Regions from separate parts of the Halomonas sp. ATBC28 genome, predicted to be linked through region 2. Evidence: predicted binding sites of a transcription regulator. Region 2 holds the regulator's gene; each other region holds the start of a gene.

Region 1 (10,654 bases), on a different contig from region 2:
TCAAAGTGTCGGCGATCCTCGTCGACACCCAGTTCGGACAAAGCGCTGTTAATCGCTGTCATGAATCCTTGGGGGCCGACGAAATAGCAGCGCGCCTTAAGATCAGGCAGGTAGTGAGCTAATAAGCTGTGGTCGATACGACCAATATGTTCGGCTTCGTTGCCGCGCTCATGAATACGGACAGCCTTAAGACGTTGAGGGTACTCGCTCTTAAGCGCTTCTAATTCGCCTTTAAAAGCCTGGTGGTCGGCATCCAGGGCAGCGTGTAGATAGGTGACTTGCCGCCCAAGGGACAAGGCATGTCTTGCCATGGGAAGCAGGGGCGTTTGCCCTACGCCGCCGCTGGCAAGCAGCAGAGGCTCGTCACCTTCAATCAGCGTGAGGTCACCTGCTGGCGGTAACAGTTCCAAGGTGTCGCCAGGTTGTAAGACATCGTGGAAGTGGCGGCTGACTTGGCCCTGTTCTTCGCGTTTGATCGAGATTCGATAGCTTTGACCATTTGGCGTGTCTGAGAGGCTGTAATGCCGATAAACCAGCTCGCCATTAATGGTTAGACGTACACCGATATACTGACCTGGCTCATGCTCAGCCACACGACCTCCATCCTCGGGCTCAAGGATAAAAGAGCGAATTAAAGCACTTTCCTGCTGGGTACTGGCAATCTTGAAACGGCGTGTGCCGCGCCATCCCCCCGGGCGTTGCTCAAACTCACGATAGCGCTGGTCTTCGAGGTCAATTAACAGGGCGGCAAGCTCGTTATATAGAGCGCCCCATGCGTCGGCGATTTCCGGGGTGACAGCTTCACCCAGCACTTCGTCAATCGCTGCCAGCAGGCATTCACCGACAATAGGGTACTGCTCGGGAAGAATGCCTAGCGAGACGTGTTTACTGACCACAACATCCAGAGTAGCACGCGCCTGAGCTGGATTACTGCGTAGTTGCACATAGGCCAACACGGCGTTGGCCAGGGCACGGGGCTGACCACCGCTTTGCTGATGAACCTCATTAAAGAGCGGCTTAACCTCTGGGTAACGGGTAAACATCAGCGGATAGAAGCGCTGCGTAATCGCATTCAGGTGTTCGGCCACGACGGGAGCGGTCGCGTTGATCAGCTTTTCTTGCTCATGTGTTAGCACGGATAATACCTCAAGCGTTAAGATTCATTACAAATGCATCTTAACGCCAAAAGCGATAAATACCAACCATGCAGGGGCTCTGTTGAGGAGAGGGGCTGCCAGCCATTTGAACAACAAGGCCTGAACACAATGCAAAAGCGCTTGGTATGGAGTGACGATGAAGCTTATCTGTGTCTATAAGATGCATTTTTGATACTTGTCATGGTTTTTGCTATTGGCCTGGCGCACAATGCAAATCCAAGTAATTCAGTGGGGTATTATGCTATGTCGACTATCACCTCCTCCCAACCTGCCTCCAAACTCAAGCAACTGCCGTTGTTACGGCTGGCTTTTCGGCCCTTTTTCCTGTTGGCCGCGCTGTTCAGTATTTTATCTCTACTGGTATGGCTTGGCTTTTGGCATGGCAATATTTTGCTGCGCCCTTATGGCGGCCTGGTGTTCTGGCATCAGCATGAAATGCTGTTTGGCTTTGCAGCGGCGGTGGTTGGGGGGTTTTTGCTTACCGCTGTACAAAACTGGACCGGATTGCCAAGTTTAAACGGCGGGCCGCTACTGGGTCTGGTGGCGTTATGGCTATTAGGTAGGGTGCTGATGGCTTTTCCCATGGATTTGCCAGTATGGCTGCTGCTGGCGGTTGACCTTGCATTTCTTCCAGTGGTCGCCATTACTATGGCGCGTCTGGTCATTACCGCAAAGCGTTGGCGCAACCTGATCTTTATTCCCGCGCTGTTGCTGTTTGCCACGGCTAACCTGGCGATGCACTTAGGGGTGATGCAGGGTGACGCCGAGCTGATCCGCCAAGCCGCCTACTTGGCCGTACTGTTAATCACACTGATGATGACCGTAGTGGGCGGACGTGTGATTGCCATGTTCACTGCCAATCGTTTGGGCCGCACCAAACCTGAACCTATTGCTTTGCTCGAAGGAGTGACGCTGGTGAGTACGGCTGGCGTAGTCGTGCTGCAGCTGGTCATCATGTTGGGGGTTGCCATTCCTGCTTTATTAATGGGGGGAGTGATGCTCTTAGCGGCGTTGGCCAACACTGTTCGCATGGCGCGTTGGGGTGGGTTGCATAGCTGGCGTGAACCTTTACTTTGGGGGCTGCACGGCAGCTACGCCTGCATTCCGCTAGGGCTTGTCATGTGGGTCTTGGCACTCATGGGGCTGATGCGCGTTGAACTTGCCGTGCACGCCCTGACCATTGGTGGCATGGGCACCATGATGCTGGCCATGATGGCCAGAGTTTCGCTAGGTCATACGGGCCGCCCCATACGCACTTTGCCCGGTATTGGTGTGGCGCTGGGCTTAATGCTAATAGCCGCCTTGGTGCGCTCACCCGTCTTGGCGTTATTTCCCCAGATCACCCACTGGACCTATACGCTGAGCATCATCTTCTGGTGCGTTGCCTACGCAATATTCGTCGTGCACTACACTTGGCCGTTGATGCAGGCGCGAGTCGATGATCAGGATGGCTGAACGAATAATAGATGGCGCCTGCATCCGTCCAGATGCAGGCGTATTAAAACCATTGAGGTATTCAAACGCTCATTAGCGATCAGCCAGGGTGACCCGGGCACCGCCAAAGGCAAGACTGCGTGGGTTAGCCACTGGACGGTTGTTGGTGAGGCGGGTAATGCCTACCCCGCAACGGCCCACCATCCAGATCAGGCAGGCTGTAAAATAGAGGTAGCCTAGAGCCCAGGGGGCTACGGCGGGTAGCCCGATCCAGCCCAGTAGATGCCAAATGGCAGTGAACAACACCCCGCCTAATAGCCCTAACCAAAACGTTCTAATCTGAAACTGCAAATGGGAAGCGACCCACTCCTCGGCATCGTTTCTTTTCATGTGGGCAATGAGTACCCCTATGGGGGCGGTGACCACCGCTAATACGCTACCCAGAAAGAGCATATAGACAACGATAGCCGCGCCACGCCCACGGCTTTTCTTAAACGTATTAGAGGAAGTCGACGTTGAAGTGGCCGCGGAGTGAGATGCGGAGGGCATGGATGATGGGGAGATAGCCATAGAAAACCTCATTCGGCAAAGTGGGAATCATTAATAGCGCGTTAAAATGCATTTTTAATGCATTTATTGTAGAGCAACTATGCAGAATTTCCTTAGCTGAAATTAATAGGGTTGTTTTTAGTGATCGTTAGACATTGACGGTGGGGATACGCATTAGTCCTGCCAACTGCGGGTAACGATTGGACAACACATCTGCCAAAGTATAGCGGTCAAGCACCTCCAGAAACGCTGACAAGGCTTCGTTTAGAATGGGCTGGAGCCGACACGAGGGAGTAATGATGCAGTTGTTATCGCTATGAAAGCACTCGACTAGCTCCATGCCATGTTCCATTTCGCGCACGAGTTTACCTAGCACGATAGTAGCGGGGTCTCGCGTGAGCAATAGGCCACCGTTCTTGCCCCGAATAGCGGTAACGTAGTTCTTCTGGCTAAGCTCCTGAACGACTTTCATCAGGTGATTGCGAGAAATATCAAAGGTCTCTGCGATCTCATTGATAGTAGAACGCTCTTCGCCTTTCACGGCGAGGAAGATCAGCACGCGTATTGAATAATCGGTGAATCGAGTGAGATGCATGGAGTGCGCTTTGCTCCGAGAGTAATCCAACTGTAAAAGAAACATGTTGTATGAACGTTCAGTAAGTTGCAATCAGAACATGGGGGTACTAATGCTGACCTGAGTCAAGAAGGAAAGCGTTATTGCCTTAGCTCAAGCTGGTCAAAGTACGGTTTCAAACGGCTTACCAGCGCATTCATCTGAGCTGTAGATGGCGTATTGGCAACTGGCTGAGAATAGGTGGGATCGAAGCATTGCTCGCTGCGGGCCACCTGCAGCGCATAGTGGCGTACCCCACAGTCGGCAAGACTCAGTGCCAGGCGTTCCACATCGGCAAGCTGAAAATCTTTCCAGTGAATGGTGGTACGGCACTCGAAATTGAGTCCGCTGTCGAGCAAAGCCTCCAAGCTGCGGGCATGCAACTGCCAGATGCCGGGACGGCCGCAGATGCGGTCAAACGCTTTTCCGCGTCCTTTTACATCCAGCCCCACCCAGTCGAGGTGCGGTAATAGCTGGGTGAGGCGGTCAGGATAAGGGCCGGCGGTATGTAGTCCCACCTTAAAGCCCAATGCTTTCACTTCCTTTACTGCATCGGACAAACCGGTATTCAGGGTGGGTTCACCACCGCTGAAAACCACCGCTTCCAGCAGGCCTTGTCGGGTGCTCAGGAATTCCCGTATCGCTTGCCACTCTTGGGGTTCACCTCGGCGCGACGGGATCATGTTGGGATTGTGGCAGTAGCCGCAGCGTAGCGGGCAGCCTTGGAGAAAGACAACACACGCCAGATGATCGGGATAATCCAGTGTGGTCATGGGCACAAGGCCGGCAATCGGCAGCCGAACCGAAGATAATTTAGTTGTGATGTCGTCAAGTGTCGTCTGCATAGCCATAGTGATATCCCCCTGCTGGGGCGCCTGTCGCCAAACCCCCCAGCTGTCGTTAGAGAAAAGTGAGGGCTAGCTACCGAGAGGCGGCGGCTTCAGTAAAATGGCGTCGCTCCTGGTGTTCGGCACGTTTGCCGATATTGAACTGACTTACCGGGCGGTGGTAGCCCATGACGCGGGTCCAGACTTCGCAGCGCTGGCGCTGCTCAGTGGGCAAGCTAGCATATTGAGAGGTTTGCATTAGCGTGTTCCTTAAACGAGTTGAGAAAAAGTGAGGCAAATGCCTCAAGCCGTGGCGGCGTCGATTGCGCTCGCCGTTTTTGCCCAAAGTGCTTCGTCGCACTTGGGGCAGAACTCATGTTCACCCGCCAGGTAGCCATGCACCGGGCAGATCGAAAAGGTGGGTGTGACTGTGAGGTAGGGTAAGCGAAAGTGAGAGAGCGCCGTTTTAACCAGCTTACGACAGGCGGAGGCCGAGGTAATCCGTTCGCGCATATAGAGATGCAATACCGTGCCACCGGTATAGCGAGTCTGTAAGGGGTCTTGATGGCTCAGTGCCTCAAAGGGATCATCGGTATGACCCACCGGCAATTGACTGGAATTGGTGTAGTAGGGCGCCTCGGGTGTACCGGCTTGAAGAATGTCAGGAAAGCGAGTCAGATCCTCCCGGGCAAAGCGGTGAGTGGTGCCCTCTGCCGGGGTGGCTTCAAGGTTATACATATGGCCGGTCTGTTCTTGAAATTCGCGCATCCGCTCCCGAACGTGGTCAAGAAGATCCAGTGCCAGCTGTAGCCCTTGGGCGTCGGCGATATCGCAGCGATCCCCAGTAAAGTTGCGCACCATTTCGTTGAGCCCATTCACACCCAGAGTAGAGAAATGATTGCGTAACGTGCCCAGGTAGCGCTGGGTAAAGGGGTAGAGCCCCTGATCCATTAGTTGCTGAATGCGCTCGCGCTTGAGTTTGAGGCTATCGCGCCCGAGTGACAGTAGGCGCTCCAGCTCACTGAACAGCCCGGCTCGGTCGCCGGCAAAGCGGTAACCCAACCGGGCACAGTTGATCGTCACTACTCCCAACGATCCGGTTTGCTCCGCGCTGCCGAACAGGCCGTTGCCGCGTTTGAGCAGTTCACTCAAATCAAGCTGCAGGCGGCAGCACATGGAACGCACCATGTGGGGTTCCAGATCCGAATTTAGAAAGTTTTGAAAGTAGGGCAAGCCGTACTTGGCGGTCAGTGCGAAGAGCCGCTCGGCGTTGTCGCTTTCCCAGTCGAAATCATGGGTGATGTTATAAGTGGGTATGGGGAAGGTGAACACACGTCCGTGGCGGTCACCGGCCTCCATCACTTCCAAATAGGCCCGGTTGATTAAGTCCATTTCAACCTGTAGTTCGCCGTAGCTGAACGGCTGCTCCTCTCCACCGATAACCGGTACCTGTTGGCGCAAGTCGTCGGGGCAGATCCAGTCGAAGGTTAGGTTGGTGAAGGGCGTCTGGCTACCCCAGCGCGAAGGCACATTGAGGTTGTAGATGAATTCCTGAAGTGCCTGCTTGACTTGTGCATAGGTGAGGCTGTCTTTGCGCACGTAGGGTGCCAGATAGGTATCGAAAGAGCTGAAGGCTTGTGCCCCGGCCCACTCGTTCTGCAAGGTGCCAAGAAAATTAACCATTTGCCCGAGGGCACTTGAGAGGTGGCGGGGCGGGTTGCTTTCGGCTCGTCCCGGTACCCCATTAAATCCCTCTAGCAGCAAAGTACGCAGCGACCAGCCGGCGCAATAGCCGCACAGCATATCCAGGTCGTGAATATGCAAATCACCTTCCCGATGAGCTTCTCCTACGGCGTGGGGGTAAATCTCATCGAGCCAGTAGTTGGCTATCAACTTGCCCGAGACGTTGAGGATTAAACCGCCCAATGAATAGCCCTGGTTGGCATTGGCGTGAACACGCCAGTCGGCGCGTTGGAGGTACTCATTGACCGTCGAGGCGACGTCAATATGATGCTTCGCTACCTGAACGCTTGTGGAGCTTTTCACCTAATTCACCTATATATGCTAGATTTAATAAAAATAAATACTATATGTGGTGTTAGAGGGTAAGCGTTCAGGATTTTGCAATAAATGATCCAGGTCAAAAATGGTGAGGAAAAATAGTAAGGCGTGGTGGTGCCTAGGCTATGTTTTAGCTGGTCATCGTGCGGGTGTTATCCATACCCGGTCGGCCGAACCAGTAACCGTCGCAGATTTCAGCATCCACCAGCGTTAAAGGATCGGGCGTAGGTAGCCTGCCGTGGCGGGCCTGGTCGAAAGCCTTGACCACCTCGGCCATGCCTTCCGCCCGTGGGCTGAGACGTGCCACTGATACCCCCATATCCGCCATGACCATAAGTTCATGGCGCAGATCCTGGCAGGCGCTGGAAAGGGTTTGAATACCGTTCAGGGTAAAAACATCCCGGGACTCTTGTGAACGTAGCACCAAGCCTTCGGGGTACTTTTGGCAGACGAACTTGCAGCGGTCTTTGGGTGTTTGGTGACGCCGGGCGGTAAAACAGCGTGACGACCAGGACAAGGGGAGATGCCCGTAGGCGAATACTTCGCATGGGTGGGGAACGCCTGCCCGGTGGCAATCGTTAATAAGTTTGGCTAAGTCTTGCTGTGACATTTCCACCGGCGCTTGCCAACGCCGCATGCCGGCACGGGCCATAACGCCCAGTGTCGCCGGGTTGTAGAGGTTGAGCGCAGCACCGGCGATGAACGGCAGTCCGGCACTGGAGAGTCGTTGCAGGGCGCTTTGGTCATTGGCCTCGACGATAAAATCACCGTTGTCACACAGCTTGCGCAAGTCACGCAGGTCGGCTTCGGACTCGATCAAGGTCTGGCTGGCGAGTACTACCTGCTTGCCCGCCTGGGTGAGCTCGCGCCCAATGCCTAGCCAGTCGTCCAGTTTCATATCGCGACGCCGCGAGCAGACGGTTTCGCCCAGGGTAATAATCTCTACCGGCCAGTCGGCCGCCTCGCGGTAGAAGTCGGCGTAGCGTTGCCGAGTCCAGTAAAAAAGCACTGGCCCGAGGGAGAGTTGCAGAGGGGCAGTGGACGGGCTCAGTTGTGGGGGGAGTGTGGTGCTCGACATCTTTAGCTCCTATTTCCAGCGGCGTTCGTAGGCGCCTAGGGTAGTGATGGCACCTTCGGAAAGCTCGGCAAGGCCTGCCATCCAGGCGGGTTCTGGATCAAAGCGCTCAGGCTGAGCCTCTAGGCGGTTGAGCGCCTGACGCCAGATCCCGGCCACTTTAGAGACATAGGCGGGGCTGCGCTGACGACCTTCAATTTTGACGGCGCTAATACCCAGGTCGCGTAGCTCCGGCAATAGCTCCAGGGTATTGAGGCTGGTGGGTTCCTCAATGGCGTGATAGGTCTCGCCCGTAACCTCGAAGCGACCCTTGCATAGGGTGGGGTAGCCCGCGCTCTCGCCTTCGGCGTAGCGGTCGATAAGAACATTGTTAAGGCGCGACTCTAAGCCCTCAGGCGTTTCTTCCCAGCGGACATGGGCCGCTGGTGAGCAGACGCCCCGGGTATTGGGCGATTCGCCGGTCAGGTAGGAGGAGAGATAGCAGCGTCCTTCGGCCATGATGCACAGGCTGCCGAAAGCGAACACCTCCAGTTCTACCGGTGTTTGCTTGGCCAGGTCGCGTACCTGAGTGATTGACAGCACCCTTGGCAGTACGGCGCGCTTGATGCCGAAATGCTGGTGGTAAAAGCGAAGCGCTTCATGGCTGGTTGCCGAACCCTGCACTGAAAGGTGCCGCGAGATCTCGGGGTGATGGCGAGTAGCGTAGTCGAGCAGTCCCATATCGGCGAGAATCAGCGCATCCACGCCCAGTTCGGCGGCCTGGTCTACGGCCCGAGTCCAGTGTTGCCAGCCATCGGGCTGGGGATAGGTATTAATGGCGCAAAAAACGCGTTTGCCATGTCGGTGGGCGTAATCGATCCCCTCGCGGGCACGTTTGTCGGTAAAGTTTAGCCCGGCGAATTGCCGTGCGTTGGTGATGTTCTGGAAACCGAAATAGACAGCGTCGGCACCTTCATCTACGGCGCGCTTGAGGGCGGGCAGGTTGCCAGCGGGACATACAAGCTCCATAGCGAGACTCCTTGCGGGAAAAGTCCGAGCATTTTAGTCACCTATTTTTTGTCGGCTTTTGACACAGGTCATATTGGGGTGGCTTTCAAAAGAGGATAACGCTGCAGAGTAGGCAAGCTGGATGCAGGCAGTTTTTAAAACGTATATTGTATGAATATTAACCAATGCTTGCTGCACCCACTTCCAGATTTATTTCTCAGAGACCTTTTTCAGAGAACTCTTCTAGAGCCCCTTTTCAGAGACCTATTCCTCAGAGACCTATTCCTCAGAGACCTATTCCAATCATGCAAGATGAACTGCTCTTCAATCGCCCCCTGGTAGAGAAATATGACCGCCCAGGCCCGCGGTACACTTCTTATCCCACTGCGCCCCAGTTTCATGCCGCGTTTGCCGAGGATGATTACCGTAGCGCCGCCGAGCGCAGTAATCGGGTCGCAGTACCCAAGCCGCTTTCGGTCTATGTGCATATCCCGTTCTGCAAAAGCCTGTGCTACTACTGCGCCTGCAACAAAATCATTACTCATAATACCGAGCGAGCCGCCGAATACCTCCAGTGGTTAAAACAGGAGATACGTGCTCAGGGAGCGCTGTTCGATACCACCCGCCAAATGACCCAACTGCACCTGGGCGGCGGCACCCCAACCTATTTAAGCAACGCCCAGCTAAGCGAACTGATGGCGGCGCTGGACGAAGCCTTTCACTTCGCCGCACCTGAAGAGCGTGAATTCTCGCTGGAGGTAGACCCTCGCACCGTGACACCCGAACAGGTGTACGAGCTCTACGCGCTGGGCTTCAATCGGTTGAGCTTCGGTGTGCAGGATTTCGATCACGACGTGCAGCAAGCGGTCAATCGCGTCCAGAGCGAAGAGCAGGTGGTATCCCTGGTCAAGGCTGCCCGCGAGGCGGGGTTTGAATCGGTCAGCGTTGACCTGATCTACGGTTTACCGCTGCAGACAGTGGCGAGTTTCGATACGACGCTAACCAAGATTATTGACCTGCAACCGGATCGCATTGCCGCTTATAGCTACGCCCATCTGCCCGAACTGTTTAAAGCTCAGCGGCTAATTCGCCCCGAAGACATGCCGCCACCCGAGCGCAAGCTGGAGCTGCTGGAGCTTACGATTAACCGCCTGACGGCCGCAGGGTATGTCTACATCGGCATGGATCACTTCGCCCTTCCGAATGACGAGCTGAGCTTGGCCCGTGAAAATGGCACTCTGCAGCGCAATTTTCAGGGCTACTCTACCCACGCCGACTGCGACATGATTGGGCTGGGCATTACCTCGATTGGCAAGGTGGGCGATACCTATAGCCAAAACGTCAAGGAAACTGCCCAGTATCAGCATCGCTTGGATGAAGGGCGTTTACCGGTCTTCCGTGGCTATCGCCTTAGCGATGACGACCGCCTGCGCCGCGATGTCATTAATACTCTGATGTGTCACGGCCGCCTTGAATTTGCCGCTATCGAGGCCCGGCACAATATCGATTTTCGCAGCTACTTCGCGAGTGCCTTGGCGAGCCTCGAAGAGATGGCGGACGACGGGTTAATTGCTTTGCGCGACCATGACATCGAGGTGCTGCCTTCAGGGAGGTTGATGATCCGCAACCTGGCCATGGCGTTCGACGCCTACCTGAAACCAACGGAAAACCGTTATTCGCGCACGGTGTAATTTCAACAGTGCCAACTGTCTATTCCTTTACGTTGGCCGCTCTATCACCTTGGGGGTAGACAGGGTGTATATGGAGGTAATCACGCAGTAATTCGCTTGTCGATCACGCAGAATCCACTCCATGGAACCCGCACTGTCGGGTATGCAAATTTCCGAGGAGCCTGGAGATCGACCATGAGTCACTTCATAGATCGGCTGAATTTCTTCCGCAAGTCCCGCGAGCCTTTTGCCAACGAACACGGTGAGCTACGCAGCGAATC
Region 2 (10,654 bases):
AGCTCAGCCATTTGATACGTCACCCCGCGACCCGCAGCGTGGCAGCGCTGACAATTATCGCTTTTGCACTGTGGCAACTGTGGACGCTTTCGGTACACAACCTCTAATAGCATGACGTGGCTCAACATTTACCTCCTAACCACGGGTTAGGCTAGCGGCATTTCCTAACGTCGGAGCGCCCCTTCATGCCCGTTCATACCCCTGCTGCCTTGCCTCTTGCACCCGCTGCTGCCGCAGCCCCTATGCAGCCGGTGTGGGACGAAGCGTTACTGCGTCGCTACGACACCAACGGCCCACGCTACACCTCCTACCCCACGGCGCTGTCGTTTCACGACCAATTTACCCCTGGCGACCTGACCCAGGCATTGGAGCGCAGCAATGCCAGTAAGCGTCCGCTCTCTCTGTACGTTCATGTGCCCTTCTGCCGCAAGATCTGCTTCTACTGCGCGTGTAATAAAATCGCTACCAAAAACACTGCCCTTGCCGAGCCCTATATAGCCCGGCTTGACCGTGAAATGGTGCTGACCGCACGCCACTTGGATACATCACGACCGGTGGAGCAGTTGCATTGGGGCGGCGGCACGCCGACATTTCTCAGTTTGAACCAGATGGGCGACCTGATTGATCGACTGGATGCACGTTTTGGTCTTTCATCGTCTGCTGATCGCGATTACGCAATTGAAATAGATCCTCGCGAAGCGGATGTGTTTACGCTGCGCCATCTCGAATCCCTCGGCTTTAATCGCATCAGCCTGGGCGTGCAGGATTTAAGCCCGCTGGTGCAGAAAGCGATTAACCGTATTCAGCCTCGGGTACTTACCGAAACGCTGATGGAGGAGGCGCATCGCCTGGGCTTTCGCTCGCTCAATCTCGACCTAATTTATGGCTTGCCATTTCAGACTGAAAAGAGCTTTGCCAACACCCTACGCCAGGTGATCGAGCTCAACCCGGCGCGCCTTTCTGTGTTTAATTACGCGCATATGCCCGAGCGTTTTGCCCCGCAGCGGCGCATTAATGTCGATGACTTGCCAGGCGGAGAAGAGAAGCTAGCGATTCTGCGCACCACCATCGAAATGCTCACCGCAGCTGGCTATGTGCATATCGGTATGGATCACTTTGCCCGCCCTGACGATAGCCTGGCTATTGCCCAGCGCGAAGGCTCGCTGCAGCGCAACTTCCAGGGCTACTCCAGCCATGCTCAGTGCGACTTAATCGGGCTTGGCGTATCGGCGATTTCGCGCATTGATGACGTCTATGCGCAGAACCCGAGCGATCTGGCAAGCTACGAAGCGACGCTGGATCAGGGGCAGCTTGCCACCGTGCGTGGCATACGCTTAAGTGATGACGACCTGATCCGGCGGGACGTGATTGAGCGGCTGATGTGCGATATGGGCATTGACCTGGCCGCCGTTAGTCAACGCTGGAACATCGATGCCCCCCGCTACTTTGCGCCAGCGCTTGAGCGCCTGCAGAGCGCCGAACAGGATGGCCTGCTGACCCGCCGCGGTGATCAGCTTAACGCCACGCCGACGGGGCGGCTGCTGATTCGCCATATAGCAATGGCGTTTGATACCCATCTTTCCGGGCAAACGGGACAACAGTATTCTAAGATTGTTTAATCACCTTATTGCAGGCATGCTAAAGCGACTATAATAAGTAAGGATTTTCTAATTGATAAGCGGGACCCTCTCAAGGAGCAAAGCATGTTGGAACCCATGAGCCGTCGGCGCTCGCTACTCCATGAAGCTCGCTGCCAAACCTGCAGTTTGAGCTCACTGTGCCTGCCACTTGCCCTTGAGCTGGACGACGTGGGGCAGTTCGACGCCATTATTCGTCGTCGCGCGCCGCTGAAAAAAGGCGAACCGCTGTTTCGTCAGGGCGACACCTTTACCAGCGTTTACGCAGTCCGTTCGGGCAGTTTGAAACAGATCACCGCCGAAGGTAACGGCAGCGAGCAGTTGACCAATTTCTACCTGCCCAGTGAATTGGTGGGGTTGGATGGCATTGACGAAGAGCATTACCCCGGTAGCGTTATCGCCCTGGAAACGACCACCGTCTGCGAGATTCCTTTTGACCGCCTGGACTTACTCTCGGAGGAGCTACCCGAACTGCGTGGCCAGCTTTATCGTAGCATGAGCAAAGAGTTGCGCGATGACCGGCGTATGATGCGGCTACTTTCGCGTAAAACCGCCGATCAGCGGCTAGCAAGTTTTTTGATTACCCTCTCGGATCGTTTTCGTCGCCGGGGCTACTCGCCTTACAGCTTTCGCCTCTCAATGCCCAGGGCTGATATCGGCAACTACCTGGGCTTAGCGGTGGAAACGGTCAGCCGCATACTAAGCCGCTTTCAGCAGCAGAGCGTGGTGGCGGTCTCCGGGCGAGAGGTCAACATTCTCGATATGCCGCGCTTGATTACCCTCGCCGAAGAGGAAGAGCAAACAGTTAGCTGACGTTAAAGGCTTGGATACGCCCCGCCAGTAGCTCTGCTTGCTTGGCCTCAAGGCCTTCAAAATCGAACAGGCTGCGGTCGGCCAACTGGGAAGGGGCAATGTTGGTGACAGCCTTGAACATGCTCTCCAGGCGGCCAGGAAACTTTTTGTCCCACTCGGCGAGCATCTCTTTGACCACCTGACGCTGCATATTAGGCTGTGAACCGCACAGGTTGCAGGGAATAATCGGAAACGCCATCAGCCGCGAAAACTCGGCGATATCAGCCTCTTTGCAGTAGGCCAACGGCCGAATAACGATATTCTTCCCATCATCGGATAGCAGCTTTGGCGGCATCGCTTTCAGGTTGCCGCCAAAGAACATATTGAGAAACAGTGTTTCGAGAATATCTTCCCGGTGATGGCCCAGGGCTATCTTATTGGCGCCAATCTCTTCGGCAAAGCCATACAACGAGCCGCGCCGCAGCCGTGAACAAAGCGCGCAGGTGGTTTTACCTTCCGGGGTTTTCTCTTTTACCACCGAGTAAGTATCGCGCTCGACAATGTGGTACTCCACGCCCTGCTTATCCAGATACGCAGGCAATACGTGCTCGGGAAAACCCGGCTGTTTTTGATCCAGATTGACCGCTACCAGCGAAAAATTGACCGGCGCATTGCGCTGCAAATTGCGCAAAATCTCCAGCATCGTGTAGCTGTCCTTTCCACCGGAGAGGCAGACCATTACGCGATCACCTTCATTGATCATTTGATAATCAATGATCGCATTGCCCACTTCTCGGCGCAGACGCTTTTGCAGCTTGTTAAATTCACGCTTCTGCTTCGCATCAGCCAGCTCAGGCTGGTCGTGCTCAGCGTCAGCTGGGGTGGCTCCAACCGTATCAAGGTGAGCAGGATCAAAGTGATCAAGAGTTTGCATGGTATAAGCACTGCCGAGGGTAGAAGGCGTGAGAGAAAAAAGTAATAACTATTCTAACAACACTCACCGCCTGACCCAACTAATCAGACGTAGCCACACAAGATATCGCAATTGGAAGTGACTATTTTGACCGCTGCACCATACCTCGGTGCGAGGGCAGCTTGGAGCGAGGGTCTTTTGTCATGGATGACAAAAGTAGCGCCCAGGGAGGGGTTCACAGCGCCCTCGCGGAAAGCTGTCCTCGCCACGACGAAAGAGACTACTATGCCACCTGCGCCATAATACGCTGCAGGCGCATATACAGCAGTGCGCTGGCGGTGGCCTCTCCAAGCACACTCTGCATGCCCATGACGGGTACTTGCCAGCATGCCAACGCCTGGGCGAAGCTGCTGGGCGCTTCGACCTCCGGGTGCAAACGGCGCAGTTGGCGCTGATGCAGTTTTGCCACATCGACCTGGGCGTTGGGCAGGGCAAAATTCAGCCGCTTACTGAGTAGTGCATTCAATGCTCCAATGCGCTTCTCTAACTGCCAGCCAACGATGGGCCGATTGCCGATAAATTCTACTAGCGCGCTCAAGTTATCACTATTTGGTGGCAGTATCTCCCCCGCCTCGCACAGCAAGTGATGACGGCGCAGCGTTGCGCTCTCGGGCTGCTTTGCGCTACCAAGGGTGATCACAAAAGCACGACTGGTATGCACCTGCTGATGGCTCAGCACCACTGCCGCCACGCTGATCACAGGTGATGATTGCGTGGGCGTTGCTGTGCAGGCGAGCGCCACCAGCTCTTCGCCCATATAGGGCTGAAACAGCCAGGCATAGGGGGAATCTGCACAACGACGCCGGTCACTTTCACGCCTTAACAAGGTGCGCAGCGAGCCGCTAAATAGCGTCACATGTCGATCTAACAGCCGCATTCCGCTCACGAATACTCCAAATGGTAACGGTGGGAAAGCCGCTGCTTAAAGTCTTTGACAATATGCATCGCTTCGCGCAGTAGGTCGCGCTCCAGGGAAGAGAGGTTCTGCACCACGACACGGTTAGCGCGTCTGCTGCTTTGGGCGTTAGTTTCTTTCGCATCCGCAGAAGTTTCCAGCGTACTTAGCTGCTGCTTGAGGCGCAGCTCAGAAAAGAGCGCCAACGCTTCGCCCAGGTCATCGGCAAAACGGCGATCCAACCGGCCGTCAGTAACCAGGGCATCCAAGCGATCAAACGTCGAGGTGGCTTTGATGCGCCGCTCAAGCGCCATGGTGCGCACACCGTGCACGATAGGGAAAATACCGCCTTTCTTGATATCGATACCGTGCTGAGGCTTTTTCAGCGAACCAAACAGCGTCAGCGGCGTCGAAAAGCGCAGCGCCGTGCGGGCAAAATAGGAAAGCAGCAGCTCATCGCCCGAGCAGCGTTCAAACAGCTCATCGCGCACGCTCTCAAGCAAGCTCGGGTTGCCCGCCACGCCATGAGCATCGAGCATAATGGCCAGCTTCATCAGGCTATCGCCATCACGCTCCCTGGCCCACTTGGCAATATTACCTTTCCATTGGGATACCGTGGCCACCCACTCGGGGTTAGACACCATAATGTTGCCGGGGCACGGCGGGTAACCAAGCTGAATCAGGGTATCGGTGAGCGTTTGCATATGGCTGGCAAGATCAGGCCACTGGGTTTCATCGGCAAGAATCAAGCCGTTATCCTGATCCGTTTTTAGAATCTGCTCACCGCGCCCTTCGCTGCCCATCACCATCATGCAGCTCTGCTCGTGATAGCGCTTATCGACAGTGAACTCCCAGGCCTTGCTAATAATACGGCCGTTTAGTGCCGCAAGCAGATCCATCGCAAAGCGCAGCTTAACGCCCTGGGCCATCAGCGCTTTGGCCAGCTCCGGGGTGCGCTGACTGGCAGCTGAAAGCGCCTCTAAGTTGGTCGCCTGCTCGATCTGCAGGCTCACCACATAGCTGCGGCTTGAGAAGTAGCTAAGCACGTCGGTGAGCTCTACAACGCCTTTCAAGACGTTTTGCTCCATCACTACCACCCGCGCCACTTTATGGCGGGTCATCAGCACCAATACTTCAAATAAGTACTGATCCGGTGCGACGGTCACCAAGTTAAAATGGGCGATCTTATCCACCGATGATGTTACCGCGCTGCCCTTTAGCACTAAGGCGTTGAGCAGATCGGTTTTGGTCACCATGCCGAGGGTGTCGTCCTGGGTCGACACCAGCAGGCTGTCGGCGTGACTTTCGTTGAGCTGTTTTACAGCGCTAGCGATATCGGTCGTCGCTGCCATCAGCAGTGGCGCACGCATGCACTCGCTTACCTTGGCCAGCATAAAGCCTGCCATGGTGACGCCACCTTCGGCGCGCTTTTCGGTCATCAGGCGCGCCTTATGGGTCAGCGATTGGCGAAAAAAACTGCTGAAATCAGGATAGTGGCGACACAGCTGCTGAAACAGTGCTTTAGGCATTAGGTAACACAGGCACTCCTGTTCAGCCTTAAAGCGGTAGCGGCTTTTACCGTTGAGAATACTGATCGCGCCAAACAGGTCCCCTGCCGTGTAGTGACCAATACGCGCGGTAGATGAGGGCAATGTAGGATCGATTTCCGCCACTTCGCCTTTATGGATCAGATAAACGAACTCACCCGCTTGGCCAGTCTCTAAAATGATTTCGTCACGATCAAAATAGGCCAGGTCAATGCCACGACGAATGTGGTCACGCCCCTCATCGTCAAGGAGCGTAAACGGCAGTTGGGATAGATCCACATCGACCATGGGGTATAACCTCATTAAACGGGCTGCGACTAACCGGGTTGTGTCTTAAGGCGCGCTAGCAGACATAAGCAAAAATAAATAAACGTCGTGACTCGATACTGGCCCACATAAATTGGCCCACACCAGCGCTTCAAAAAAAATGTTATCGATTATTATATGAAGGTGGCTGTACGGGTATAAAGGATTCACTTCCCAAGTAGCAAGTATAACCTTGTTATACCTTTAGCTATCACGCTAAAGTCGAAGCGACTTTTGATACACGACCAAAGTATCGACACTTACTAACCGTGCTTCCGGCAAAACCCAGGACATGTATTTAAAGTAGCCAATAACTGCTTTTATTTGCTCACTAGACTATCGTCCTATAGCTCTTCAAACGCCTACAAAATTCGCTTAAACAGCCTCTAAAAACTCGTATTTTCAATAACATGCATCTTACCAAAAGCCAATTCGTCGTTTATTGATACCAAAGTCTGGGATTTATTTTTTGACGTTTATTGCCCAGTATTAACAATGAGTCATGCAGGGTAATCGCACGTCACTAACTAACTCGACATTTCATATCGAATAATAAGGTGATGTGCTAACAGAAGCTGACTCACCACTCCTATCGATAGGGTGGCTTTAGACGTGCGATTGCCCTGATGGGTCACACGCTATTCCTCGTGAACTTTCCCAACCTTAAAAATCACAAGTGGAGAGCAACACAATGGCAGATGACAAAACCAACGCTGCTGAATACTGGAAAGCAAACGTCCGCTTAATTTTCGGATGCCTGGCTGTTTGGGCATTTGTTTCTTACGGATGCGCTATCCTTTTTCGCCCGCTGCTCGCCGGTATTCCGGTTGGCGGTACCGATCTTGGCTTCTGGTTTGCACAACAGGGCTCAATCCTAACGTTTATCGTGCTGATCTTCTTCTATGCCTGGAAGATGAACAAGCTCGATCAAAAATTTGGCCTTGGGGAGTAAGCCGGTATGAGCCAGTTTGCAATTAACTTACTGTTCGTCGGCGCCTCTTTTGCCTTGTATATAGGCATTGCGATTTGGGCGCGCGCCGGCTCAACGAAAGACTTCTATGTCGCGGGGGGCGGGGTTCACCCGATCACCAATGGCATGGCCACCGCAGCGGACTGGATGTCAGCTGCATCGTTCATTTCCATGGCGGGCCTGCTAGCCTCAGGCGGCTACGCCAACTCTACTTTCCTAATGGGCTGGACTGGCGGCTACGTTATCCTCGCGATGCTGCTAGCACCTTACCTGCGTAAGTTTGGTAAGTTCACCGTGCCTGACTTTATCGGCGACCGCTTCTACAGCAACACCGCTCGCTTAGTGGCTATCGTCTGCTTGATTGTGGCGTCGGTTACCTACGTTATCGGTCAAATGACCGGTGCGGGCGTAGCGTTCTCTCGCTTCCTTGAAGTCAGCAACACCTGGGGTATTTGGTTAGCCGCGCTGATCGTTTTCCTCTACGCCGTATTTGGTGGTATGAAAGGCATTACCTATACCCAGGTAGCCCAGTACATCGTTCTAATCATCGCTTACACCATTCCTGCGGTGTTTATTGCCTTCCAACTAACCGGCAACCCGATTCCGATGTTCGGTATGTTCAGCACGCATACTGAATCCGGCATTCCGCTGCTGGCTAAATTGGATGACGTGGTTAGCGCACTTGGCTTCCGCGACTACACCGCCGATGTGGACAACAAACTCAACATGGTGCTGTTTACCCTGTCGCTGATGGTCGGTACTGCCGGTCTACCCCACGTTATCATTCGCTTCTTCACCGTCCCGAAAGTAGCCGATGCTCGCTGGTCTGCTGGCTGGGCGCTGGTGTTCATTGCCCTGCTTTACCTCACGGCTCCTGCGGTCGGTTCAATGGCACGTCTGAATCTGGCGACCACCGTGTACCCAGAGATGGCGGGGCAGGTTGAAAACTACGAAGAGGCTGCGCAAAACCCGATTCTGTACGAAGAACGCCCTGATTGGGTTCGTACATGGGAAGAAACAGGCCTTATCACCTTCAACGATCTCAACAATGACGGCCGTATCCAAATGTATAATGATGCTGCCGACTACTCTGATCGTGGCTGGGAAGGCAACGAGCTAACCGTCAATAATGACATACTGGTACTCGCCAACCCGGAAATTGCCAATCTTCCCGGCTGGGTTATTGGTTTGATTGCAGCGGGTGGTATCGCCGCAGCACTCTCGACAGCTGCAGGCTTGCTGCTGGCGATCTCGTCGGCGATCAGCCACGACTTGATCAAGACCATGATCAATCCCAAGATCACCGAGAAAGGCGAGATGTTGGCAGCGCGAATCTCCATGGGTGGTGCCATCCTGTTGGCCACTTACCTGGGGCTTAATCCGCCGGGGTTTGCAGCACAAACGGTGGCATTAGCCTTTGGTATCGCCGGTGCATCACTGTTCCCCGCGCTGATGATGGGTATCTTCTCCACGCGGATGAACAGCTCAGGCGCGGTCGCCGGTATGCTGGCGGGCTTGATTTGCACCCTGCTTTACATCTTTACCTACCTGGGCTGGTTCTTCGTGCCGGATACCAATATGCTGGCAAACACGCCGGATAACTGGATCTTTGGCATCTCGCCGCTCTCCTTCGGTGCCGTAGGCGCGATGATCAACTTCGCCGTTGCCTTTGCGGTTTCCAGAGTGACAGCTGCACCGCCGCAGGAAATTCAGGATCTGGTGGAAAGCGTTCGCTATCCGAAAGGTGCTGGCATGGCGATAGACCACTAAGTCATACTCCTTCCTGATGCGTTATCGCCATACGGCGATAACGCTTTGGAATCGACCTCATCATCGGGCTTCCTTAGGGAGGCCCGATGGCTTTTATAGATAGCTTTTATAGACGGCTTTTTGAAAGGATAAATTATGATTTGGCACTTGATCGCCGCCGTTTTTGCAGGCCTTGCGGCAGCCGGGATTGGCCTGATACTGCGCAATTTGAGCGGCAAACGTTTACCCAAATGGATAGTCCCGGTGTGTGGCGGACTGGGTATGCTGGGTTATCAAGTTCAGGTGGAGTACAGCTGGTTTGACCACAAGCAGGCACAACTGCCCGAGACCGCCACGGTCATTTCAACCGAAAGCAGCACGGCGGTATGGCGCCCATGGACTTTTGCCATTCCGATGATCACCAAATTCAGCATGGTGGATAGCGAGAACATCCGTATTACCGAGCAGGATGACACCCGTTTAGCGGAATTTATCCTTTATCAGTTTGAGCGCCATCACACCGATATTTTGATCACCCAGCCCTATCTACTCAACTGCGAGAGCCGTGAGCTAGTGCCCCTGGATAAAGACTCCCGCGACCCTATCCTCGAAGAGATACGCACGCTGCGCGAAACATCACCGCTACTCAACAACGTATGCGCCTAGACAAATAAACAGCCCGTGGTACAAACGGTCGTACACGACCCGTTGTTTCGCCTAGAATGAAGCCTTTTGACTGGCGCACGTTAAACACTCTGGCGGGGAGAAAGGCATGTTTCACGGCGGGCTACTGGTAGCGGTTTCGTTACTCTACATTGCCGTTCTATTCGGTATCGCTTGGTACGGTGATCGCCGCGCGCGTACCCACGGCGCCACCCGTCGGCGTCCGATCATCTATAGCTTGGCACTGGCCATTTACTGCACCTCGTGGACGTTTTACGGCGCGGTTGGCCAGGCAGCCACCGCGGGATGGTCGTTTGCGAGCATCTTCGTCGGACCGATTTTAACGTTTTTACTCTTCTGGCCGGTGCTGGCCAAAATGATCCGCGTTGCCAAACATCAAAACGTCACCTCGATTGCCGATTTTATTGCCTCCCGTTACGGCAAAACCCAGTCGCTGGCCGCCTTTGCCAGTCTGGTTGCCCTGGTCGGTACCCTGCCCTACATTGCCCTGCAGCTAAAAGCAGTTTCCACTACTTTTAGCGTTCTTACCGATGCCACCGATGTGACCCATACGCCGTTGTTTGGCGACACGGCCTTCTATGTGGCCATTGTGATGGCAATTTTCGCGATTCTATTCGGCACCCGCCACACCGATGCCACCGAACACCACGAAGGCTTAATCCACGCCGTGGCATTCGAATCGCTGGTCAAGCTGCTCGCCTTCGTGGTGCTTGGCGCCTTTGTTACCTGGGGTATGTTTGATGGCCTGGGTGAGCTGATGGGGCATGCCGAAAGCCAGCTCGAACTCCAGCGCCAGCTGGCCAACCAGGATTTTGGCCAAAGTTTCTGGGCCCAAACGCTGCTCGCGATGCTGGCGATTCTGTGTCTTCCCCGCCAGTTCCATGTGGCAGTGGTGGAAAACATTCACCCTGACGACGCCACGAAAGCGCGCTGGCTGTTTCCACTTTACCTGTTGGCCATTGCCTTTTTTGTGGTGCCCTTAGCCGCCGCTGGTCTGCTGCTGTTTTCCGAAAGCGGCGTAGAGCCCGATACCTACGTACTGGCTCTATCCATGGCCTCGGGCCACCAATGGTTAACGCTACTCACCTTTATCGGCGGTTT
Region 3 (10,654 bases), on a different contig from region 2:
GATCGCTAAATCTCTGGCGGGGCTCTCCTGCGCCCTGCCCCAGCTTGATGGGGTTATTTTCACCGGCGGTATCGGCGAAAACTCGCCGATTGTACGTCGCCGTGTGCTCGCCCTATTGCCCCACTTCGGCTTTGCGCTGGATAACGACGCTAACGAAGCGACTATCCGCGGCAAAGAGGGCAAGCTGGATAGTGCCAGCCATGAAGGCCCCCAGGTGTGGGTGATCCCTACCGATGAAGAAGGCCGCATTGCCATGGAAACCCGCCACTGCCTAGAGACACGTGTATGACTCACCCCGACCAGCCACAAGCGATTCTGTTAGTGCCTACCAGCCAGGGCGTCGGGCTTACCTCCGCCTGTCTGGGGTTAATTCAAGCGCTGGATACCATCGGTCTGAAAGCCGGGTTTTTAAAGCCGTTTATGCAGAACGAGCTGAACGGCCCAGGCCTGGATCGATCCACCGCATTGGTTTCCCGGGCACTCAATCAGCGCCCACCGTCACCGATTTCCCAGGCTCGCCTGGAGCGTTTGCTGCGCGACGACCAAATCGATGAACTGATGGAAAATGCCGTCGAGCTCTATGAACAGGTTGTTCAACAGGCCCACCGCGATGGCAGTACCCTAGACCTAGTCGTGGTAGAGGGCGTAGTGCCCACCCAGCACACCACCTACGCCACCCAAACCAACGCCCAGCTCGCCAATGCGCTTAATGCACGGATTATTCTTGTTGGATCGGGTGATTTAAACGAGCCCCAGGCGCTGGCCGAGCAGCTTGATATGCACGCCCGCAGCTTTGGTGGGGTTAGCTCCAGCCGCACGTTGGGCGGCATTTTGATGCGCATGAAAAATCTGCCCTACGCGCAGGAAGATGATCTTTCTGCAGCACCGGGCACCTTCAAACCGCAGTTGGAAGAGTCAGTGCTCGCTGAGCTGCGCCAGTACTCCCCCGCCCTGGCGACCGATAAATTCCACCTGATTGGTGTGGTGCCTTACAGCAAAACGCTTAGCGCCCCGCGCACCCTGGATGTGGCCCGGGCGCTTAATGCCAAGTTGTTGAACGAAGGCGAGTCGGCCAGCCGTCGGGTACTCTCCACCAGCCTCTGTGCCCGCAGTGCTGCCAACGCACTGCATATTTTCACCCCGGGTAGCCTGGTAGTGGCTTCCGGTGACCGCGATGATGTGGTGCTGGCCTCAGCGCTGGCGACCATGAACGGTATTCAGCTAGCGGGCGTACTGTTGACCAACGGCTTTATGCCCAACGACAGCATGATCGAGATGTGCCGCCCCGCGCTCAAAACGGGTCTACCGGTCTTGGCAGTAGAAACCGACAGCCTGACCACGGCACAGCACCTCAGCCAGCTAAGCAGTGAAATCCCTATGGACGATTTCGAGCGCGCCGAACAGGTGGCCCGTTACGTCGCAGCCCATATGGATCTTGAGTGGTTGAAAGCCCACCTGAGCAGCGGTTATACCCGCCGCCTTTCACCTTCAGCGTTTCGCCACCAGTTGGTTAAACTCGCCCAGCTGGCTAAAAAGCGCGTAGTTCTGCCGGAGGGGGATGAACCGCGCACCGTAGAAGCGGCAATAATCTGCCAGCGCCGCGGCATTGCCGACTGCGTACTGCTGGGTAAGCGCGACGATATCGAAAATGTAGCGCGCAACCGTGGGCTGACACTGCCAGAATCGCTGACGATTGTTGACCCTGAAAGCACCCGTGCGAACTATATTGGCCCGATGGTCGAGCGTCGTCGTGGCAAACTCAACGAGCTAACCGCCGAAGCGCAGTTGCAAGATAACGTGGTGCTCGGCACCATGATGCTGCAGTTAGATGAAGTCGACGGACTGGTTTCCGGCGCCGTACACACCACCGCCAACACCGTGCGGCCCGCCTTCCAGTTGATTAAAACCGCGCCGGAGTATAATCAAGTCTCGTCGATCTTCTTTATGCTGCTGCCCGAGCAGGTGGTGGTCTACGGCGACTGCGCGGTGAATCCCGACCCAGACGCTGAAACCCTGGCCGAAATCGCTCTACAAAGTGCCCGCTCCGCTGAAGCCTTCGGTATCGAGCCACGTGTCGCCATGATCAGCTACTCCACCGGCGACTCCGGCACCGGCGCGGATGTGGATAAAGTCCGCGAAGCCACCCGGATTGCTAAAGAACGCGCGCCGCACCTGGCCATCGACGGCCCGCTACAGTACGACGCCGCCGCTATCGAGAGCGTGGGCAAACAGAAAGCCCCCGACTCGCCAGTGGCAGGTAAAGCCACCGTGTTTGTGTTCCCCGACCTCAACACCGGCAATACCACCTACAAAGCAGTGCAGCGAAGTGCCCGCGTCGTGAGCGTTGGCCCCATGCTGCAAGGGTTGAACAAGCCAGTGAATGACCTTTCCCGCGGCGCACTGGTCGACGATATCGTTTACACCATTGCACTAACCGCCATTCAGGCCAGTCAGCGGGAAAGCTGAGTTACAGAAACTTTCCCTAGCCAATAAAAACGCCCCAAGCAGATAACTGCTTGGGGCGTTTTATTAACGGCTTAACGGTATGTGAGGGCTAAACCCACATCGGCACCATCGATTCCAGCACCATGACTAAACTCATCGCGGTGATGGTAAGGATAGAGACGCCAAACACCTTTTTGGCCCAGCGCACATCGTCATCTAAACGGTAGCCGCGCAGTGCCAAGTAGAGCCAGTAGCCGCCCATGGTCAGCGCCACGCACAGATATCCCGCGCCCGCTTGGCTGGCCAGCCCTAGCGCCAGCGAGGCGGGAATAAACGCCACAATGTAGCCAAGGATATGGTGTTTGGCCATTTTCACCCCGCGCACCACCGGCAGTACCGGAATCGATGCCCGTTGATAATCGGCGTAGCGGAAGATCGCAATCGCATAGGAGTGCGGCATCTGCCACAGGCAGAAAATCACCAGCAGCATAATGGCACCGCTGTCGAACTGACCGGTCACGGCGCAGTAGCCTACCACCGGCGGCATGGCGCCGGAGAGGCTGCCTACCAAGGTGCCGTACTCCGAGCGGCGCTTCATATAGAGGCTATAAAGCCCCACATAAACGCCCCAGCCAATGACCGCCAAGGCAACGGTTAACCCGTTGGTGCCCAGCGCCAGACACACCACCCCCGACACACCCAGCAGCGCCGAAACGCCCAGTGCCTGGGTAATAGAGATGCTGCCTCTTACCAGGGGGCGATGGCGCGTACGCGCCATCAATGCATCAATATCGCGGTCAATAACGTTGTTACACGCACAGCCTGACGCGATGATTAATGCAATCCCCACCATGACCGAGACAAAGCTGAGCCACTCGAACTGCCCCTGGGCGGCGAGAAAATAGCCCCCCAGGGTGGCAATCAGGTTGCCGCCGATAATGCCCGGCTTGGTCAGCTCGAGCAGATCCCGCCAGCGGCTGGGCGCTGAGATTAGCCGATCATCATGTTGAGATGCAGATGCTGCATGATCCACAGCGAGCCTCCTACCACTAGGACGAGAATCGTCAGTGTGAAGACGAAGGACATCAGATTCCAGCCTTCGTCGGCTTTGGTACTCATATGCATAAACATGACCAGTTGCACCAGTATCTGCAACACTGCGGTCACGGCTATCACAATCACGGTAGCCAACACGCTAAAAGCGCCACTCATCACCACCGCAAAAGGGATAATGGTCAGTATCAGCGACAATACCAGTCCTGTCACATACGACTTAACGCTGCCATGGGCATTGGTTGAACTTGCACTCATCTCACAACACTCCCATCAGATAGACGAATGAGAAGACACAGATCCAGACAATATCGAGGAAGTGCCAGAACAGGCTCAGGCACAAAATCCTCGGCCGGGTCATATCGTTCAACCCTTTGGTGTAAAGCTGTACCAACATCACCAAAATCCAGATCATGCCAAACGTAACGTGCAACCCGTGAGTACCGACTAGGGTAAAGAAGGCCGATAAAAAGCCGCTACGGTCCGGACCGTACCCTTCATGGATTAGATGCTGGAATTCATAGACTTCCATCCCCAGGAAGCACAAGCCCAGTAGAAAGGTAATAATCAGCCACACTTTCACTTGGCCAACACGGTTGGCATGCATTGCCAAAACGCCCATACCGAAAGTGAAACTACTGATCAGCAGTGCAAAGGTTCCGAAAAGGATCAAAGGTAATTCAAAGATATCAGCGCCAGTTGGCCCACCCGCCGTGCCCTTCATCAGCACGGCGTAAGTGGCGAACAGTGACCCGAAGATCACCAAATCGCTCATTAAGTAGACCCAGAAACCAAACAATTTCGTGCCCGAGGCATCGTGATGCTCTTCTTCGTGCTCTACCGGGTGGTGCGAGCTATGATTTAGCGTATCAGTCGACATTACGCTTGCGCCTCCACGCGTTGTTGATGCTCACGTTCGATTCGCTCAACTTCAGCAGCGGGAACGTAGTAGTCGATATCGTCGTTAAATACCCGTGCCATAAAGCTGATGAATACACCCACGGCGCCGACGCCGGCTAACCACCAGATATGCCACACCAGCGCAAAGCCGATGACCAGCGCAAAGAAGCTGATAACTGGCCCGGCCACGGTATTACGAGGCATATGAATATCGGTATAGGGGGCTTCTTCAAGCTGCTCTTCGCTACGCTGCTTTTGCGACCAGAAGCTGTCGATATCGCCCACTTCCGGCAGACGTGCAAAGTTGTAGAACGGCGCTGGAGAAGAGGTTGACCACTCCAAGGTGCGACCATTCCAGGGGTCGCCGGTGACATCAGCGTTCTGTTTGCGGTCGCGAATACTCACCCAGAACTGGATGATGGTGCAGATAATGCCCAGCATAATGATTACCGCGCCTACCCAGGCCAGAATCATCCACGGCTGCCATTCGGGGTTGGCGTAGGACTGCATGCGGCGCACGGCACCAAAGAAGGCCAGTACGTAAAGCGGCATAAAGGCGACGTAGAAGCCGATAAACCAGCACCAGAACGAACGCTTGCCCCACTTTTCGTTCAAAGTGAAACCGAACGCTTTGGGGAACCAATAGGTAAGCCCCGCCATCATGCCGAACACCACGCCGCCGATAATAACGTTGTGGAAGTGCGCAATAACGAACAGGCTGTTATGCAACACAAAGTTAGCCGCGGGCACCGCCAGCATAACGCCGGTCATACCGCCTAGGGTAAAGGTGATAATAAAGCCCAGCGTCCATAGCACCGGCGAAGTGAGTTCCAGGCTGCCGCGGAACATGGTGAACAGCCAGTTGAACACTTTCACCCCGGTAGGAATGGCGATGATCATTGTCATAATGCCGAAGAAGGCGTTGACGTTGGCGCCCGCCCCCATGGTGAAAAAGTGGTGCAACCAAACCACAAACGAGAGCAAGGTGATCGAAATGGTCGCCCACACCATGGTGGCGTAGCCGAACAGCCGCTTACGGGCAAAGGTCGCAATCACTTCAGAGAACACGCCGAAGGCTGGCAGAATCAGGATATAAACTTCCGGGTGGCCCCAGGCCCAGATGAGATTGACGTACATCATCATGTTGCCGCCAAAATCATTGGTAAAGAAGTGCATACCCAAATAGCGATCCAGCGTTAGCAGCGCGATGGTCGCGGTCAAAATTGGGAAGGAAGCAATGATCAGCACGTTGGCGCACAGCGAGGTCCAGGTGAAGATCGGCATGCGGAACATCGTCATGCCTTTGGTGCGCATTTTAATGATGGTCACGAAAAAGTTAATACCGGTCAGCGTGGTGCCTATACCGGATATCTGCAACGCCCATATCCAGTAGTCGACCCCCACCCCGGGACTAAACTCGATCCCCGATAACGGCGCGTAAGCGAGCCAGCCGGTTTTGGCGAATTCGCCCACCACCAGCGAGATATTGACCAGTATCGCGGAGACCGCAAACAGCCAAAAGCTTAAGTTATTCAGGAAAGGGAAAGCAACGTCGCGGGCACCAATTTGCAGCGGCACCACCAGGTTCATCAAGCCGATGACCATGGGCATGGCGACAAAGAAGATCATAATCACGCCGTGGGCGGTAAAGATCTGGTCGTAGTGTTCGGGGGGTAAATAGCCCGCTGCATCCCCGGCGGCCATCGCCAGCTGGGTGCGCATCATTATCGCATCCGAGAAGCCGCGCAGCAGCATCACCAGAGCGACGATGAAATACATAATGCCGAGCTTTTTATGGTCAACGGAGGTAAACCACTCGTTCCACAGCCAGCCCCACTTACGGTAATAGGTGATTAAACCAAACAGTGCGATCCCACCAATGGCCATAAAGGCCGCGACGACCATGATGATCGGCTCGTGGTAGGGAATTGACTCTAACGTGAGTTTTCCAAACACGGCTTAACCTCCCACTTCTACGCTAGAGGAGTGGCTGCGCATGGCATTATCCTGACTAGCATGGTTGTTAGTGACATGACCTGATTCGGCCGCGTGATCGGCAGTCTTCTCATTTTCACCATCGTAGGAGTCAGCATGATCGCCGCCCATCTGATGCTCGCCGCCGGTATGGAAGCTTCGTAAGATGCTTTCATACAGCGATGGTGAGATGGCTGAGAAGTACTCAACCGGATTCGATTCGCTAGGTTCCGCCAACGCTTCATAACCTTCTGGGTAGGTCAGCGTTTGTGGAGCAGCGCGTACCGTTTCCACCCAGGCGTCAAAATCCTCAGGGTTGGTCACCTTGGCTTCAAAGGTCATGCCAGAGAAGCCCGCGCCACTGTAGTTGGTGGAACGACCAGGGTAGCTACCAATCTCATCGGCGATGAGATGGACATCGTTATCCATGCCCGCCATGGCATAAATCTGGCTACCAAGATGGGGGATAAAGAAAGCGTTCATCACTGAGCCTGAGCTGACCCGAAAGCGCACCGGTGTATCTACCGGAAAGGCCACTTCGTTAACACTGGCAATACCCTGCTCGGGGTAGATAAACAGCCACTTCCAATCAAGCGCCACCGCCTGTATTTCGATCGGCGCCACATCGCTTTCCAGCGGTTTGTGGGGATCAAGGCTATGGGAGGTCTTCCAGGTCAACAGGGCGAGCACCGCGATAATCGCACAGGGCACGATCCACACCACCGCTTCAATCACGTTGGAGTGCGCCCAATCAGGCGTGTATTTAGCCAGGCTATTACTACGCCGGTAACGCCAGCCAAACAGCAGCGTCATGACAATCACAGGAATAACTACAATCAACATTAGGCCAAAGGCGGTCAGAATCAGTGTGCGCTGCTCAGCGCCAATCTGGCCTTTTGGGTCTAGCAGCGCTGAACTACAGCCTGCTAGAAACAGACACAGCGCAAGGAGCACTAGAGTGCCTCGCCTGCGCCAAAGTGAGCGTCGTTGCATGGTGTGATCTCGTCAGAGGTTGTTTAAAACACTAGCTAGCCATGTCGCCCTTCTACATAGCAGGCTAACTACCACCCCATACTCTTCCCAAAACATGCTCTGCATGGCGCTCTTGAAAACGTGCTAGGAAAACGCTCTCAAGGGCAGTGCACACGTGACGCTGGGCGCCATTGCTCCGGGAAAAATATGCGTCGCCGGATGGGAATTGGCGACGAGCCTCGCTGGCCTAAGCACTAAAGGCTTAAGCAGTTAAGACTAAAGTATTTTCTATTGATCGAGATCATGAAAGAAGTGGCGCATTGCCGCACCCAAGGTATTGACTGGGATGAGCAAGGGGGAAATCGCTTACGCCACTGTGACGGTGGGAACCACTATCTCAGGTACAACGCGGCCATTTTTTTTAAGCAACTGCGGGGCGCCCTCTTCGTCGGTAACCACCACATCAAAATCGTCCAGAGCAGCGAAATAGGCCGGGCGAACTACGCTGAACTTACTGGCATCTACCACCAACAGGCGCTGCATAGCGGTGGCAATGGCAGCCTGTTTAGGCGCCACTTCGTGAAAGTGAAAGCAGCTAACACCACGCTCTAAATCCACCCCTGCAGCGGAGATCAGCGCCTTATTAATGCCTAACCGCTCGATAGCAGCAGTCATATTGTCGCTACCGAATGACTGCGAGGTGGCATAAAACAGCCCGCCCAGTAGCACCAAGCGCACGTTGGGCAGGGCGGCAACGGCATTGGCAACATTAAGCGCATAGGTCACTACCGTCAGCTCTCGGAAATGACTTAACTGGCTCAGCAGCGGCATTAGCGTTGAGCCGCAGTCGATAAACAGCGTATCGCCCTCTTCTATGTAGGCTAACGCCCGCTGACAAAGCCGATACTTGGCCTGGTAGTGGCTAGCCTGCTGTTCGGTCAAGTCATAAATAGGCGTTACGCCAGGGTAGTTTGCCATCACTAGGCGTCCACCCAGCAGGCTAATGGCAGTATCCTGAGTCGTCAGATCGCGACGGATGGTCATTTCGGAAACATCGCATAGCTCTGCGGCATCGCGCAGATGAAGAGTACCGCCACTGGCAAGCGCTTCCTGAAGCTTGGCAAGGCGCAGCGCACTACGGCCATTCATGGTGGGCATCTCCTGGCAAACCCCTCTTGTTGTGATTTTCGCAACGAGAGCATCGGTGTTGCGTCCATTTTCATTTCTATGCTGAGCGAGCGGCGGCGTAATTTCCACTGCTACGACGGCTATTGGTGCTATTAGTGCCACAATGAGAGCCATATGACATTTAAATAGCGTTGATGTGACAACTCTTGCAAATCAACGTTAGAAAAATAACACTAAATGCTATAATTTTAACATTAACGCCAGCCCGCACGACTACAACCTCGGATAGCCACACCCAAGTGGCTCCGCGACAACCAATGTTGAGGCTCTCATGACTGCTCGTACACACTCTCGCCCCCCTTCGTCTAAGATCGCGCTTGGCGCTGGCGTATTAGGGGCCATACTCACTACGCCGCTAATGGCAGACGAGGCTGCTCAGTCGCATCCTCTAGATCGACTGTGGTCATTCGCCAACGTTTCGGTTAACTACCTGGACTGGTCAAACGGCACCGAGGCGCGCACCGCTTCCAACGCGGCGAAAAGCGACTTTATGTTTCTCGAAATCGAAGGCGGCGCTGGCTTTAGCTGGGGCGAGTTCTACGGCTTCTTTGATTTCGAGAACCCCACCAACGACCAGTTCGATGAGTCCAGCGGTGGTAAAGACAACTTCCGCACCGCGGGTAAAGTGACCTCACACATTTACCTGGGTGACAGCTCGCTGTCGATTTACGCCCACCTGTATGACTTCCGTGATTACGGTTATGACAGCCGCGAGCAGGATCAGATTCTTGGTTTGGGTTACCGCACTACCTTCGACAATGGCCTGTGGTTCAAGCCCTTTATCGGTGCTGCGCGGGTACAAAGTAACAGCTATACCGGCATGAACGGCTATATGGCAGGCTGGGTCGCGGGTTATGATTTCACTGCACTCAACCAGGACTTCAGCGTCACCAACTGGCACGAACAGACCTTTGGTCGCGACGATGAGTATCTGGAGCAGAACTACGTGGGCGATACAGCGGGCAGTGTAGGCACCAACGGTGCACTGAGCCTATGGTGGCATCCGAGTGATTTGATCACCACTGGCATTCAGTATCGCTACTCTGACAATAAGTTGGGCACCCCCAACAATTATCAGAATGCGATGATCTACTCCGTCAAGCTCAACTTACTATAAACGCGCTTCTTACTCGCGGACTCGAAGGATCTCCTTATGACACTCCTTATGAGCTTGGTAGGCATGGTCACTCTGGTGGCCATTGCCCTGATCTTCTCCTACGACCGTAAATCGATCCGGCTGCGTACCGTGCTGGGCGCCTTTGCTATCCAGGCGGGTATCGGTGCCTTTGTACTTTACGTGCCGTTTGGCCAAGCGGTGCTGCAGGCCATTTCGTCCGGTGTTAGCCAAATATTGGTGTATGCCAACGACGGTATCGGCTTTCTGTTCGGTGGCTTAGCCGATGTGGATAATGTCGGCTTTGTATTCGCCATCAAAGTACTCCCCGTCATTATCTTCTTCTCCTCGCTAATCGCCGTGCTCTACTACATCGGCATTATGCAGTGGGTGATTCGCATCTTAGGTGGTGCCCTGCAAAAAGCCCTGGGCACCTCACGGACTGAATCACTTTCCGCAACGGCAAATATTTTCGTCGGCCAGACCGAAGCGCCGCTGGTGGTGCGCCCGTTTATCGCCCGCATGACGCCTTCGCAGCTGTTTGCCGTTATGTGTGGTGGTCTGGCGTCGGTCGCCGGTTCAGTATTGGCGGGCTACGCCGCGCTGGGTATTCCCATGGAGTACTTGGTAGCGGCCTCCTTTATGGCGGCGCCGGGCGGGTTGCTGTTCGCCAAGCTGATCATGCCGGAAACCCAAGACGTTACCGACAGCGACAGCGTTACCAAGGCGGAAGAAGAGATTGAAGCCCTGGAAGATAAACCTGCCAACGTACTGGATGCTGCTGCATCGGGCGCTACCTCGGGTTTAATGCTGGCCGCCAACGTGGGCGCGATGCTGCTGGCATTTATCGCCCTGATTGCCCTGATCAACGGCATCCTGGGTGGCATTGGCGGCTGGGTGGGCTTTGAATCGCTGAGCCTGGAGCTGATCCTGGGCTGGCTGTTTGCCCCGCTTGCCTTCCTGTTGGGTGTACCCTGGGAAGAAGCGACGCTGGCTGGCTCATTCATT

Evidence for each region. Region 2 encodes FNR, which switches genes on or off when oxygen is low (the NO sensors DNR and NnrR bind a similar motif). Its sites were predicted from a motif close to TTGATNTANATCAA; they were not measured.
Region 1: a site for FNR is predicted at 6,711-6,724, ahead of E0L35_RS17790 (ribonucleoside triphosphate reductase). Genes of this name have one in related genera too.
Region 3: a site for FNR is predicted at 7,636-7,649, ahead of cyoA (ubiquinol oxidase subunit II). Genes of this name have one in related genera too.

Annotation. Positions count from the first base shown of each region.
Region 1 covers NZ_VCQL01000016.1:34,882-45,535, forward strand. The annotation lists gene hmpA (NO-inducible flavohemoprotein) at 1-1,136, opposite strand, end outside; gene E0L35_RS17765 (NnrS family protein) at 1,401-2,612, shown strand; gene E0L35_RS17770 (hypothetical protein) at 2,685-3,161, opposite strand; gene E0L35_RS17775 (Rrf2 family transcriptional regulator) at 3,289-3,735, opposite strand; gene E0L35_RS17780 (anaerobic ribonucleoside-triphosphate reductase activating protein) at 3,855-4,604, opposite strand; gene nrdD (anaerobic ribonucleoside-triphosphate reductase) at 4,675-4,839, opposite strand; gene E0L35_RS17790 (ribonucleoside triphosphate reductase) at 4,884-6,626, opposite strand; gene E0L35_RS17795 (U32 family peptidase) at 6,772-7,719, opposite strand; gene E0L35_RS17800 (peptidase U32 family protein) at 7,729-8,724, opposite strand; gene hemN (oxygen-independent coproporphyrinogen III oxidase) at 9,009-10,394, shown strand; gene E0L35_RS17810 (nitrate reductase subunit alpha) at 10,569-10,654, shown strand, end outside.
Region 2 covers NZ_VCQL01000004.1:138,727-149,380, reverse strand. The annotation lists gene E0L35_RS05700 (sulfite exporter TauE/SafE family protein) at 1-107, shown strand, start outside; gene hemN (oxygen-independent coproporphyrinogen III oxidase) at 186-1,619, shown strand; gene fnr (fumarate/nitrate reduction transcriptional regulator Fnr) at 1,704-2,450, shown strand; gene ttcA (tRNA 2-thiocytidine(32) synthetase TtcA) at 2,443-3,363, opposite strand; gene E0L35_RS05680 (DNA polymerase III subunit epsilon) at 3,626-4,279, opposite strand; gene E0L35_RS05675 (DUF294 nucleotidyltransferase-like domain-containing protein) at 4,285-6,132, opposite strand; gene E0L35_RS05670 (DUF4212 domain-containing protein) at 6,842-7,102, shown strand; gene E0L35_RS05665 (sodium:solute symporter family protein) at 7,109-8,890, shown strand; gene E0L35_RS05660 (hypothetical protein) at 9,026-9,535, shown strand; gene E0L35_RS05655 (NahK/ErcS family hybrid sensor histidine kinase/response regulator) at 9,642-10,654, shown strand, end outside.
Region 3 covers NZ_VCQL01000005.1:38,879-49,532, reverse strand. The annotation lists gene E0L35_RS06755 (acetate kinase) at 1-289, shown strand, start outside; gene pta (phosphate acetyltransferase) at 286-2,466, shown strand; gene cyoE (heme o synthase) at 2,555-3,478, opposite strand; gene cyoD (cytochrome o ubiquinol oxidase subunit IV) at 3,436-3,756, opposite strand; gene cyoC (cytochrome o ubiquinol oxidase subunit III) at 3,758-4,378, opposite strand; gene cyoB (cytochrome o ubiquinol oxidase subunit I) at 4,378-6,354, opposite strand; gene cyoA (ubiquinol oxidase subunit II) at 6,358-7,365, opposite strand; gene E0L35_RS06720 (DeoR/GlpR family DNA-binding transcription regulator) at 7,711-8,493, opposite strand; gene E0L35_RS06715 (outer membrane protein OmpK) at 8,804-9,649, shown strand; gene E0L35_RS06710 (NupC/NupG family nucleoside CNT transporter) at 9,686-10,654, shown strand, end outside.